Regions from separate parts of the Arthrobacter sp. V1I9 genome, predicted to be linked through region 2. Evidence: riboswitches for the same ligand, from Rfam matches in the RefSeq annotation. Region 2 holds a riboswitch; the other holds the start of a gene.

What was found. Region 2 has a riboswitch for thiamine pyrophosphate ahead of thiD (bifunctional hydroxymethylpyrimidine kinase/phosphomethylpyrimidine kinase). Riboswitches for the same ligand answer to the same signal wherever they lie in the genome.
Region 1: another riboswitch for thiamine pyrophosphate. It lies ahead of thiC (phosphomethylpyrimidine synthase ThiC); the one in region 2 lies ahead of thiD (bifunctional hydroxymethylpyrimidine kinase/phosphomethylpyrimidine kinase).

What each region holds. Positions count from the first base shown of each region.
Region 1 covers NZ_JAUSYU010000001.1:1,505,249-1,512,285, forward strand. Annotated here, with positions in the region: gene QFZ70_RS07060 (glucose-6-phosphate dehydrogenase) at 1-903, opposite strand, end outside; gene ffh (signal recognition particle protein) at 988-2,574, shown strand; gene QFZ70_RS07070 (alpha/beta fold hydrolase) at 2,690-3,424, shown strand; gene thiC (phosphomethylpyrimidine synthase ThiC) at 3,421-5,256, opposite strand; TPP riboswitch at 5,252-5,359, opposite strand; gene QFZ70_RS07080 (amidohydrolase family protein) at 5,437-6,519, shown strand; gene QFZ70_RS07085 (VOC family protein) at 6,630-7,037, shown strand, end outside.
Region 2 covers NZ_JAUSYU010000001.1:1,652,345-1,659,381, forward strand. Annotated here, with positions in the region: gene QFZ70_RS07900 (Rne/Rng family ribonuclease) at 1-2,224, shown strand, start outside; TPP riboswitch at 2,391-2,488, shown strand; gene thiD (bifunctional hydroxymethylpyrimidine kinase/phosphomethylpyrimidine kinase) at 2,496-4,019, shown strand; gene rplU (50S ribosomal protein L21) at 4,282-4,590, shown strand; gene rpmA (50S ribosomal protein L27) at 4,650-4,913, shown strand; gene obgE (GTPase ObgE) at 5,030-6,619, shown strand; gene proB (glutamate 5-kinase) at 6,609-7,037, shown strand, end outside.

The sequences.
Region 1 (7,037 bases), 150 kb from region 2:
GTCGACGCCGTCCTCCTTGGCGTAGTCAGGCACTTCCTTCCCTGCCACCGTCCCGGACGTGTAGCGCGCCCTCCTGGTTGAAGCCGCGTAGGGGGCACCGACGCTGCTGGCGCGCAGGACCGTGGAGACGGCGTCGCGCAGGTCCCGTTCGCTGATGGTCGACGGCGGCTCCATCGCCATCAGGGCCATAATCTGGAGCAGGTGGCTCTGGATCATGTCCCGGAGTGCGCCGGCGCCGTCGTAGTAGCGGGCGCGGCCCTCCAGGGCGAGGTCCTCGTCGAAAATGATCTCCACTTTCTCCACGTGCTGGCGGTTCCAGACGGGCTCCAGGAAGTTGTTGGCAAAGCGCAGGCCCAGGATGTTCAGCACTGTGGCCTTGCCCAGGAAGTGGTCAACCCGGTGGATATGGTCCTCCGGTACCAGCCGCACCAGGGTCCGGTTAAGCGAGCGGGCTGATTCCTCGCTGGAGCCGAAGGGCTTTTCCATGACCAGCCGCGTGCCGGGCGGAACCTGCTCAGGCCGGAGGGCCTCGCAGGCGAGCTGGCTGATCCGGGGCGGCAGTGCGAAGTAGACGGCGGTGGGACCCTCAAGGGTGGCGAGCAGTGATGCCAGCGCGCCGTCCGCCGTGACGTCCAGCTGGTGGTAGACGGTTTCCTTTTCCAAATCCTCCAGTGCCCGAACGCCGTCCGGGCCAGCGGACCCCGCGGATGCCGCAAAGGACGTACCCACCCTTTCCCGCCACTGTTCCGGGGTCCAGGGATCGGAGCCTGCCCCGACGAGCCGGAGCCCCGCCGCGCGGCCCTTGGCCACAAGCCGCGCCAGCCCTGGCAGGAGCAGCCGGCCGGTGAGGTCGCCGGAAGCGCCGAGGATAAGCAGGGTTTTTACTGTTGTTTGGCTCGTCATTTTGCCAGCATGCCACCTTGCGGGCCCGACTTGGTACCCTAGATAGTCGAGTCCTGATCATCCACTGAAAGAAGTGCACGGCGCGTGTTCAATTCACTCTCTGACCGGTTGACAGCAACCTTCAAGAATCTCCGCGGCAAGGGCCGCCTCACTGAGGCGGATGTTGACGCCACAGTCCGCGAGATCCGCCGCGCCCTCCTGGACGCGGACGTTGCCGTCCCCGTTGTCCGTGAATTCACGGCCAGGGTGCGTGAGCGCGCCCTGGGTGCCGAAGTTTCCGGTGCACTGAACCCCAGCCAGCAGATCGTCAAGATCGTCAATGAGGAACTGGTGGAGATCCTCGGCGGAGAGACCCGCCGCATCCGCCTGGCCAAAAACGGGCCCACCATCATCATGCTTGCCGGCCTCCAGGGTGCCGGTAAGACCACCCTTGCCGGCAAGCTGTCCAAGTGGCTGAAAGCGCAGGGCCACAGTCCCATGCTGGTGGCCTGTGACCTGCAGCGACCCAACGCCGTCACCCAACTCCAGGTGGTTGGTGAGCGGGCCAAGGTGCCTGTGTTCGCGCCCCACCCCGGAGCCACGTCATCCGAACTTGAGCACCCTGCCGGTGATCCGGTGGCGGTGGCCCGCGCCGGTGTTGAGGAAGCCCGGCAAAAGCTGCACGACGTCGTTATTGTCGACACCGCCGGACGCCTTGGCGTGGACGCCGACATGATGGAGCAGGCGCGCCAGATCCGCCGCGCCATCGTGCCCAACGAAGTCCTGTTCGTCCTTGACGCCATGATCGGCCAGGACGCCGTGAACACGGCGCACGCCTTCGATGAGGGCGTGAACTTCACTGGCATCGTGCTGTCCAAGCTCGACGGCGACGCCCGCGGCGGTGCCGCGCTTTCGGTTGCGTCGGTCACCGGCAAGCCCGTGATGTTTGCTTCCACCGGTGAAGGCCTCGACGACTTCGAGCTCTTCCACCCGGACCGGATGGCCTCGCGCATCCTCGACATGGGTGACGTCCTCACGCTCATTGAGCAGGCCGAGAAGTCCTGGGACAAGGATGAAGCCGCCCGGATGGCGAAGAAGTTCGCCGACCAGGAGGACTTCACCCTGGACGACTTCCTGGCGCAGATGCAGCAGATCCGCAACATGGGCTCCATGAAGAAGATGCTCATGATGATGCCGGGCGCGCAGAACATCCGCCAGCAGCTTGAGCAGTTCGACGAGCGCGAGATTGACCGCGTCGAGGCTATCGTCCGGTCCATGACGCCGCACGAGCGTGTGGCTCCCAAGATCATCAACGGCTCCCGCCGGGCCCGCATCGCCCGCGGTTCCGGCGTGCACGTCTCCGAGGTCAACGGCCTCCTGGAGCGCTTCGCGCAGGCCCAGAAGATGATGAAGAAGATGGCCCAGGGCGGGATGCCGGGCATGCCTGGTATGCCGGGGATGCCCGGAGCGGGCGGCGGCGGCGCGCGCAAGAACGCCAAGAACGCCCCCAAGAAAAAGGCCAAGTCCGGCAACCCCGCCAAGGCCGCCCAGGAGCGCAAGGATGCTGAGGCCCGCCGTGCCAATGCAGCCAAGGCGCTGCCCACCGGAGCTGCGTTCGGCCAGCAAACAGGCGACTTCGATCCTTCGCAGCTGAACCTGCCCAAGGGTTTCGACAAGTTCCTCGGCCAGTAACCCCTGTCCCAACTGACTGGCACATAACGCTTTGAAACGCGCTTTTCGGTGCACGAACTGCAAGTCAGTTGGGGCGGTCCCCGGGGATGTCGGTGCCGTGGAATAGGGTTGGGTCATGTTCAAGCAGAGGGTAGTGTTCGTGCACGGCGCCGGCAGCTTCGGCTCCGCGGCCTGGCCGCGCCAGCACGGCATGGCACTGTCCTATGACGCACTGTTCCTGCGCCGCCACGGCTACGATCCGGTGGCGGAGCCCGTAGAGTCCTCCTTCAAGGAGGACACCGCCATTGTGTTGCGGTCCCTTGCCGACGACGGCAGGGGTGCTGCCGGAGGGCATATCGTGGCGCACGCCCAAGGAGCCATCTCAGCCATGATGGCAGCCGTCGAACGTCCGGACCTGGTTTTTTCCTTGACGCTGGTGGAGCCGGCCTGCCTGTCCCTGACAGCCGAGCTGCCGGCCACGGCGGCGCACATCGGTCTTATGCAGCCACTGTTCGACGTCCGGCACCAAATGAGTGACCAGGATTTCCAGCGCGAGTTTGTCCGCAGGGTCTACGCCACGGACCTGCAACAGCCGGCCACGGTGGAGGAGAAGCGTTCCGCCAGGCGGCTCCGGCTCCAGGCCGCCTCCTGGGAAGCCCCGCTGCACATTGTTCCCGGCGTTCCCACCCTTGTCCTGACCGGTGGATGGGAGCCGCTTTACGAGGAAATTGCCGGGTACCTGCGGGAAACCGGCGCCCTGCACCGCACGGCGGCGGGAGGACACCGGCCCCAGGACTCCCGCGAAGGGGACCGCATCATCCGCTCGTTCATCAGCGACGTGAGCCGGGTCCAGTCAGCCCGGGCCTCTTAGACGCCCGGGCGTCCGGCGGAGACGCGCGGCTCAGGCAGGTAGACCTTGCCGCCGGCGGCCAGGAATTCCTGGCTCTTGTCCCGCATCCCGGACGCCAGCTTTGCAAGTGCCGCCTGGGACTCCGCTGAACCGTATTCGTCCCGGATATCCTGGCTGATCCTCATCGAGCAGAACTTTGGACCACACATGGAGCAGAAGTGCGCGGTTTTGGCGGGTTCCGCAGGAAGGGTCTCGTCGTGGAATGCCTCGGCCGTCACGGGATCGAGGGACAACGCGAACTGGTCCCGCCAGCGGAACTCGAACCGCGCCTTGGACAGCGCGTCATCGCGTTCGTGCGCACCCGGGTGGCCCTTGGCGAGGTCTGCTGCGTGCGCCGCAATCTTGTAGGTGATCACCCCTGTTTTGACGTCGTCCTTGTTGGGCAGGCCAAGATGTTCCTTGGGGGTGACGTAGCACAACATGGCGGTGCCGTAGCGGGCGATCTCCGTGGCACCGATGGCAGACGTGATGTGGTCGTACCCCGGCGCCACGTCGGTAACCAGCGGCCCCAACGTGTAGAAGGGCGCCCCCTTGCACAGCTCCTGCTGGCGTTCGACGTTCTCCCGGACCAGGTGGAACGGTATGTGGCCGGGGCCCTCCACCATCACCTGCACGTCGTATTCCCAGGCGCGCTGCGTCAGCTCGGCCAGGGTGTCCAGTTCGGCGAACTGCGCGGCATCGTTGGCGTCCGCCGTCGCGCCGGGTCGCAGGCCGTCGCCCAACGAAAACGCGACGTCGTACCTGGCGAAGATTTGGCAAAGCTCGTCGAAGTGCGTGTAAAGGAAGTTTTCGCGGTGATGCGCCAGGCACCAGCCTGCCATGATCGACCCGCCGCGGGACACGATGCCGGTCACCCGGTTGGCGGTCAGGGGAACGTACCGGAGCAGGACTCCGGCGTGGATGGTCATGTAGTCCACGCCTTGTTCGCACTGCTCTATGACGGTATCGCGGAATATTTCCCAGGTCAGCGCGTTCGCTTCGCCGTTGACCTTCTCAAGGGCCTGGTAGATGGGGACGGTGCCGATCGGAACCGGCGAGTTGCGGATGATCCATTCCCTGGTGGTGTGGATATCGTCGCCGGTGGACAGGTCCATGACGGTGTCAGCGCCCCACTGCGTGGCCCACTGCAGCTTGTCCACCTCTTCCGCGATGGAACTGGTGACGGCCGAGTTGCCGATGTTGGCGTTGATCTTCACCAGGAAGGCCTTGCCGATGATCATGGGTTCGGACTCGGGGTGGTTGATGTTGTTGGGAATGATGGCGCGGCCGGCAGCCAGTTCGCTGCGGACCAGTTCCACATCGCAGTTCTCCCGCAGCGCCACGAAACGCATTTCCGGCGTGATGGTGCCCTGCCGTGCATAGTGCATCTGCGTCACCGTCCTGCCTTCGATGGCGCGGCTCGGCACGGGCGGCGTGCCCTTCCACTCCACGCTGGCGGCACCGCGGCGGACAGCCGAGCGGCCGTCATCGAACAGGTTCCGTCCCCTGCCGCCGTAGGTTTCCGTGTCTCCACGTGCTGCTATCCACTCGGCGCGGAAGGGGTTGAGTCCACGGACGGGGTCGCTTCCCGGGCCGGCCGTCCGGTAGGTGCGAAACGGGCCGTTGGCCTCGCCGTTTGGCGAGTCCGCCAGGGAAATCTCAGTGACGGGCACCCGGATACCAGAGGTTTCATCGTGGATATAGGCCAGCGAATGGGACTTCAGCGACTGGGTAACAAGTGGCTGGTCCTGGCCGCCGGCCGTCATACCGGACGGAATGTGGGCAGGGCTCAGCTGTGCTTTTGGTGTACTCAAGGGAATACTCACTTCCTTCGCCGGCATTACCCGGACAGGTTCAACGGTCGCAGGCTGCGTTAGCCCGATCTCAGCCCCTGCAGGGGCACCCGTGTGGTCAGGAACGAAGCTACCACAGCCGTCCGGGAGCGGCTTGTCACATTGCCGGTGCTAGCCTGACTGGCGAGGAAGAGGGACCAAATGGCGGAAATTATAGAATTCAGCGGCCCGGTGCTCACCGGGCCGGACACCGTGCGGCGGGGACTGTGGTCCGTTGACGGGCTGTTGACCTTCACCCGGCCGCCGCACGTTCCCGGACGGGTCCTGGACGGCTGGGTGCTTCCGGGCTTCGTTGATGCCCACTGCCACATCGGGCTGGGACCCGGCGGCGCGGTGGATCCTGCGACGGCGGAGGAACAGGCCCGGACGGACCTGAACGCAGGCACACTGCTGGCCCGGGACGCCGGTTCCCCTGCTGACACCCGCTTCCTGCAGGACAGCCGCGACGCGCCGGTGCTGATCCGGGCCGGCAGGCATCTAGCCAGGACCGGCCGGTACTTACGGGGTTTCGCTGAGGAAGTTGAACCGGACGGCCTGGTGGAAGCCGTCCGGAAGCAGGCCCGGGACGGCGACGGCTGGGTCAAGCTTGTGGGGGACTGGATCGACCGCGGCGCCGGTGACCTGGCGCCGTCGTTTCCCGCCGCCGTCGTTAGGGACGCTGTCCAGGCGGTGCATGACGAAGGCGCCCGGATCACCGCGCATTGCTTTGCCGAAGACACCCTGGACCAAATGCTGGACGCGGGTATCGACTGCATCGAACACGCCACCGGGCTCCTGCCGCGGCACCTCCCGCGGTTCGTGGAGCAGGGCGTACCCATCGTTCCCACCCTCATCAACATCGCCACGTTCCCGGACATCGCCGCGCAGGCGGAGCCCAAGTTTCCCCGCTACGCCGCACACATGCGCGCGCTGTGGGAGCGCCGGGCGGAGCGGGTGCTGGAGGCGTACGCGGCGGGGGTGCAGATCTACGCCGGTACCGATGCCGGCAGCGTCATACGGCACGGCAGGATCGCCGATGAAATCCTTGCCCTCCATCACGCAGGGCTTCCCATGGCCGCTGCCCTCGACGCCGCCTGCTGGGGCGCCCGGGAGTGGCTGGGCGCCGAGGGTCTGCAGGAGGGAGCCCGCGCCGACGTCGTGCTGTGCAGGGAGGATCCGCGGAAGGTTCCGGAAACGGTCAGCGGGCTGGCACACGTTGTGCTGGGCGGCCGCGTCCTTCGTTGATGCCGGCATCGGGAGGAACTTTTGCGGCACTTGGAATAAATTGAAGCTTCAAGTAATTTTAATAGTCATAGGCCCCCACCCCAAAGGGCCCCAGCACCGGGAGTTCCCACATGACTGCAGAAGCCGCAAGCCAGGACCTTCTTCCCGCCGACCTCACCATGGGCGCCGTGATGCTCAAGGTCGGCGACATGAAGGTTATGACCGATTACTACCAGCGGGCCCTTGGGCTTGAGGTTGTCGCCGAGCAGGACGGCGGAATCTACCTCGGCCGCCTGCAGAAGCCCCTGGTCCACCTTGCGCCCGCTCCCGGGCTGAACCTCCCGGGCAGGGGAGAGGCCGGCCTCTTCCATACGGCGCTGCTGTTTGACAACCAGGCAGACCTCGCAGCCACCATCGCCACCGCGGCACAGTTCGAGCCCCGCTCGTTCACGGGCAGCGCCGATCACCTCGTCAGTGAGGCCTTCTACTTCAACGACCCGGAGGGTAACGGCATCGAGCTGTACTGGGACCGGCCGCGG
Region 2 (7,037 bases):
CCGCCGCCGCACCGTCATCACCGAGGCCGAGTTCCTGGCCCGCCGCGAGTCTGTCGACCGGCAGATGATCGTGCGCCAGCGCGACGACAGAATCCAGATCGCCGTCCTCGAAGACGGCGTCCTGGCCGAGCATTTCGTGTCAAAGACCCAGCAGGACTCGCTGATCGGCAACGTGTACCTGGGCAAGGTCCAGAACGTGCTGCCGTCCATGGAGGCCGCCTTCGTGGACATCGGACGCGGCCGCAACGCCGTCCTGTACGCCGGCGAAGTGAACTGGGATGCCGTGAACGTCGAGGGTAAACAGCGCCGCATCGAAAACGCGCTCAAGTCCGGCGATACCGTCCTGGTCCAGGTGACCAAGGACCCCGTGGGACACAAGGGCGCCCGCCTGACCAGCCAGATCTCCCTGCCCGGCCGTTACCTGGTGTTCGTGCCCGGCGGCTCCATGACCGGCATCTCCCGCAAGCTGCCCGACGTCGAACGCAACCGCCTCAAGCGCATCCTCAAGGACCGCCTGCCCGAGCAGGCCGGCGTCATCGTCCGCACCGCCGCCGAAGGCGCTTCCGAGGAAGAGCTGACGCACGACATCAACCGGCTGCGCGCCCAGTGGGAAGGCATCGAGAGCCAGTCGAAGTCCACGAAGATCCTCGCCCCGGAACTGCTTTACGGCGAACCGGACCTCACCATCAAGGTGGTCCGTGACGTCTTCAACGAGGACTTCTCCAAGCTGATCGTCTCGGGTGAGGAAGCCTGGGACACCATCGAGGCGTACGTTACCTATGTGGCGCCGGACCTGGTGGGCCGCCTCGAGAAGTGGACAAAGGACCAGGACATCTTTGCTGCCTGGCGCATCGACGAGCAGATCCACAAGGCCCTGGAGCGGAAGGTATTCCTGCCATCCGGCGGTTCGCTGGTGATCGACCGCACCGAAGCCATGACCGTGGTGGACGTCAACACCGGCAAGTTCACCGGCAGCGGCGGCAACCTCGAAGAGACGGTGACCAAAAACAACCTTGAAGCTGCGGAAGAAGTGGTCCGCCAGCTCCGCCTGCGCGATATCGGCGGCATCATCGTCATCGACTTCATTGACATGGTCCTCGAATCCAACCGTGACCTCGTTCTCCGCCGCATGGTGGAGTGCCTGGGACGCGACCGCACCAAACACCAGGTTGCCGAAGTGACGTCCCTCGGCCTGGTGCAGATGACGCGCAAGCGGATGGGCACCGGGCTGCTGGAAGTATTCGGCGAGCAGTGCGAAACGTGCGCCGGCCGCGGCATTGTCACCCACGACGACCCCGTGGAGCACCGGCGGGCCAACATCGTGGCGGCTGAGCACCACGTCCAGCGGTCAGACAGCCGTCCCGAAGCCCGCAGCGAAAGCCACCGCAACGAGGCCCCGCGCATCGACAGCAGCCAGCCGGGCGTACGTCCGGACCGCAAACGGCGGCGGGGCCGCGGCGGCCAGCAGCCGGACATTGCCCCGGCAGTTGCCGTGCACGTCCACACGGTCCAGCCCGACCCCACGGACGCTGAGCGGCACGCCAAGGCGGAGGCTACCCGGTTGGCCCTCGCCAACATCGCCGCCGCAGCACATGCAGCCCACCTGCACGACGACGAAGTGGCGGCAGCCAGGCAGGCGGCTGCGGAGCAGCCAGCCCCTGCAGTGGACGCTGCAAGGCGCGACGACGATACGCGTCCGGCTGCCGTGCTCACCTTCGGCGGTGAGAAGGTGGTGTTGCCCTTCGTTGAGCACGCTGAAGAGCAGCAGCCGAAACCGGCTCTGACCCTGGACCGGCTCGCTGAAGCCTTCGCCCACCTCGGCCAGCCGGCGAGAGCGGAAGCGCAGCCCGAGCAGGCAGAACCGGAGGAGAAGCCGGCGGAGCGCGGGGAACCGGTCCAGCCCGCACAGGTGCCGGTTGCTTCAGCCGCTGCTGCAGCACCCGCCAAGGACTACACCGACCACACTCTGGAGCAGTCCCGGCAGCGCCGGCCGCGGCGCAACCGCAGTGCCAGCCGTGCCCAGGGAGCTGCCAACGAAACCACAGTGCAGCACCATGAAAGCGTGGCGGCGGCCAGCACAGGGCATACGCACGAGGCAAAGGCCCCGGCGCCGGCCGGTACCGCGGACTCCAGTGGAGGAAGCGCAGGCACCGAAAAACCGGCAGCAAAGCCGGCCGATGCGCCCATCATCCTGGGCGTAGGGGTGCCTGCCTCGGAGCTCTAGGAGCCACCAGTACGGAATGCCCGGTCAGCCACAGCAGTGGCCGGCCGGGCATCCTGCGTTAACTCCAGTAGATGAAGTGCAGTCTCGGCCTAAGCAGGGAACGAAGAGCAGGTGCCGGTCGCAATGTGTCACCTTCGGACTGCGCCTGGCAAAAAAGCTAGGCTGGGGAAACGACACGGGGTGCCGCGCAGAGAGCCGGCTGAGATCCACACCCGTTGAACCTGTCCGGTTAGCACCGGCGAAGGGATGTCTCTTGTCTGCGACTCTTGTAATGCCCACTGCCTCCCCGGCAACCTTCACTGCGGCACCAACAACACCAGGCCGGCAAATACCACGGGTCCTCTCCATCGCCGGCTCCGATCCTTCCGGCGGCGCCGGCATCCAGGCCGACCTGAAGAGCATCGCAGCGCTCGGAGGCTACGGGATGGCTGCCATTACTGCCCTCACCGCCCAGAACACGCACGGTGTCCGGTCCGTTCACGTGCCCCCTGCCGCGTTCCTGGTTGAGCAGCTGGATGCCATCAGTGACGACATCGGCATAGATGCCGTGAAAATCGGGATGCTGGGCAACGCCGAGGTGATCGAGGCGGTGGGGGCGTGGGTCCGGAAGGTGCGTCCCGCCGTCGTGGTCCTGGACCCGGTGATGGTTGCCACCAGTGGTGACCGCCTCCTGCAGGAGTCCGCGGAAGCGGCACTGCGCGCGCTCCTGCCGCTTGCCCACCTCATTACCCCCAACCTGGCGGAGCTCGCCATGCTCGTTGGCGGGGATCTGCAGGACAGTTGGGCCGGGGCAGTGGAACAGGGCCGCGCCCTCGCCGCTGCCACGGGCGCAACAGTGCTGGTCAAGGGCGGCCACCTGGAGGGCAACGAGTGCCCCGATGCGCTGGTCAGCACCACCGGCCTGCTCTCCAATGAAGTGGTGGTGGTGCAGGGGGAGCGGCTGGAAACCCGGAACAGCCACGGCACCGGCTGTTCGCTCTCGTCCGCAATGGCAACCGCCCAGGCGCGGCTGGGGAACTGGGAAGCGTCCCTCCGGGAGGTCAAGCCCTGGCTCGCCGGCGCTCTTGAGGCATCCGAAGCGCTGGAGGTGGGAACGGGCAGCGGGCCCGTGCACCACTTCCATCACCTCCGGCCGCAGCCTTCCAAAGGGAGCTTCGCGGCACAACTCCGGGGCGAAGCGCAGCAGTACCTGGATGACATCCATGCCTTGGACTTCATCCGCAACCTGGCTTCAGGCAGGTTGGAGGAGCATAAGTTTGCGTATTACCTTGCACAGGACGCCATCTACCTCAACGGCTATTCGCGCGTACTGGCCAGGGCGAGTGCGCTTGCACCCACCGAGGCAGAACAGCTCTTCTGGGCGGCCTCAGCAGGGCAGTGCCTCGAGGTCGAGTCGGAGCTCCACCGCTCGTGGCTGGCCACGCGGAAGGTCCGGCCCCGGCTGGGCCCGGTGACCAAGTCCTACGTGGACCACCTGACCGCGGCATCGGCGTCGGGCAGCTACGCGGTTCTGGCGGCGGCCGTCCTGCCCTGCTTCTGGCTCTACGCGGAGGTGGGGGCAACGCTGCACGCCCAGTTCGTTGCCGCCGGCGAACCTCCGGCGCACCCTTATGCCAACTGGCTGCGCACCTACGCCGACGAAGACTTCGCAGCTGCCACCCGGAGGGCCGTAGCAATAGTGGATGAAGCGGGGCGCAAGGCCTCCGCCGCGGACCGGTTGGCCATGGTCACGGCCTTCAAGCAGTCCTGCCGGCTGGAGGTGGACTTCTTCGACGCGCCGCGCCTCCACTCCTGACCACTCGCGAGCGGGTTGGCCGGTACTATGGTGGGGCATGGTGCGGACGCCGGAGTTGAACTGTGGTAACTATCACAGACAATCGGCCGGGACCAGCCTCATTTGCGGCCGGAGACAAAATTAGCGTATTCTGGATCTTCGGTGCTTACGCCAACACTTGGGTTATGACCCCACGGCGTTGAGGCACAGCGAGAAACCAGGCTTTCATGGCCGGTTCCGCACGCAAATTTTGTAATAAACGTCGAGAGAAGTGAGTTCCCAAGTGGTGTACGCGATTGTCCGCGCAGGCGGCCGGCAAGAGAAGGTTTCCGTTGGAGACTTCGTTACCCTGAACCGCGTCGCCGGTGGAGCTGGCAGCACCATTCAGCTGCCCGCGCTGCTCCTGGTTGATGGTGACAAGGTCACCACCGCCGCTGCTGACCTGGCCAAGGTAACTGTTACGGCTGAGATCCTGAACGACCTCCGTGGTCCGAAGATTGTGATCCAGAAGTTCAAGAACAAGACCGGCTACAAGAAGCGCCAGGGTCACCGCCAGGAACTGACCAAGGTCAAGATCACTGGTATCCAGTAACCTTCGTTACTGTTCAGGTTTTTCAGCAGATCCCCAGAATTTAGAGGCAGGCATTTCAAATGGCACATAAAAAGGGCGCGAGCTCCACTCGCAACGGTCGTGATTCCAACGCTCAGTACCTCGGCGTAAAGCGCTTCGGCGGCCAGGTTGTTTCCGCAGGCGAGATCATCGTCCGCCAGCGCGGCACCCACTTCCACCCGGGCGCCGGCGTTGGCCGTGGCGGCGACGACACCCTGTTCGCACTGACCCCGGGAGCCGTTGAATTCGGAACCCGCCGCGGTCGTCGCGTGGTCAACATCGTTGCTGCTGCAGCTGCAGAGTAACAACTAGTTCTGAAGCGGTGGAGCGGGCCAGATGGTCCGCTCCACTGTTCTTTTAACCGCATTACAATCGTCTTGGCGCCCCACGGCGTCCAGGAAACAGCACTGAGGAGATTCACGTGGCCAGCTTTGTAGACCGGGTAGTACTGCACGTATCCGGCGGTACCGGCGGCCACGGATGCGTTTCCGTCCACCGCGAGAAGTTCAAGCCGCTTGGCGGTCCCGATGGCGGCAACGGCGGCAACGGCGGCGACGTGATCCTTCGCGTGGACCATCAGACCACCACCCTCCTTGACTACCACCACGCTCCCCACCGCCACGCCACCAACGGTGGCCCGGGCATGGGCGACTGGCGCGGAGGCAAGAACGGTGAAACGCTCATCCTCCCCGTCCCGGACGGCACGGTGGTCAAATCCAAGGACGGCACAGTCCTCGCGGACCTCGTCGGCGAAGGCGCCGAGTACGTGGCCGCAGCAGGCGGCATCGGCGGCCTCGGCAACGCCGCGCTGTCGTCGCAGAAACGCAAGGCTCCCGGGTTCGCACTGCTCGGCATCGAAGGCGAATCCAGCGACATCGTGCTGGAGCTCAAGTCGATCGCCGACATCGCCCTGGTGGGCTTCCCGTCCGCTGGCAAGTCCAGCCTCATCGCGGCCATGTCCGCGGCCAGGCCCAAGATCGCCGACTACCCCTTCACCACCCTTGTTCCCAACCTTGGCGTGGTCCAGGCCGGTGACGTCCGTTTCACCATTGCCGACGTTCCCGGCCTCATCGAAGGCGCCAGCGAGGGCAGGGGCCTGGGCCACCACTTCCTGCGCCACGTGGAGCGCTGCGCCGCGCTGGTGCACGTCCTGGACTGCGGCACCCTCGAATCGGACCGCGACCCCCTCGCCGACCTCGCCATCATCGAGGCGGAGCTGGAAAAGTACGCCGTGGACATGAGCTATGCGGGGCAGGACGGCGAAGTTGTTCCGCTCAACCACCGCCCCCGCCTGGTCGCGTTGAACAAGGTGGACCTGCCCGACGGCAAGGATATGGCCGAGTTCGTGCGCCCGGAACTTGAATCCCGCGGCTACCAGGTGTTCGAGGTGTCCGCCACCAGCCATGAGGGCCTGCGTCAGCTCGGCTTCGCCATGGCTGGCATCGTCAAGGCCGCCCGCGATGCTGTGGCCGCCGCGCCGCCCAAGGTCCAGCCGGCCGTGCTGCGGCCCCGGGCGGTCAACGAATCCGGCTTCAAGATCCGCCGCGAGGAGAAGGGCCTCGAGCCGCTGTTCCGCGTCCTTGGCGAGAAGCCGGAGCGCTGGGTCAAGCAGACGGACTTTACCAACGAGGAAGCCATCGGCTACCTGGCTGACCGCCTCGCCAAGCTGGGCGTTGAGACGGAGCTGTTCAAGCAGGGCGCCAAGCCCGGCGACACCGTGGTCATCGGCGGGGAAGACGGTGTCGTCTTCGACTGGGAGCCCACCATGATGGCCGGCGCGGAACTCCTTGCCTCGCCGCGCGGCACGGACATCCGCTTCGCCGATATCGGTGACCGTCCCACCCGCGGCCAGAAGCGCGAAGAGCAGCAGGAACGCAAGGACGCCAGGGCGGCCGCCCGTGCGGAGCTGGAAGCAGAACGCAAGGCCGGCATCTGGACCGAGTCCGTCAGCAGTCGCAGGGTCGCCAAGCCCCTCAAGGAGAGTGGGCTGGACGCAGGCGATGAATTCTAGGCCTGCAGCTGCGGAACCGCTTACCCGGTCCGTGGACAGGAGCGTCCTCGCCAGCGCCGGCCGCGTTGTGGTCAAAGTGGGTTCGTCGTCGCTGACCAGCATCAAGGGCGGCATTTCGGAAGAGTCACTGACGGCTCTGGCAGACGCGCTGGCCGCCAAGCGGAATACGGGAACCGAGATCATCCTCGTGTCCTCCGGCGCCATCGCCGCCGGCCTCGCCCCACTGGGCCTCGCTAAACGTCCGCGCGACCTGGCCACCCAGCAGGCTGCCGCGAGCGTTGGGCAGGGCCTGCTGATGGCCCGCTACACCCAGGCCTTTGGCGCGCACGGGGTAACCGTGAGCCAGGTCCTGCTCACCGCCGATGACCTGATGCGGCGGAGCCAGCACACCAATGCATTCCGCGCCCTGGACCGGCTG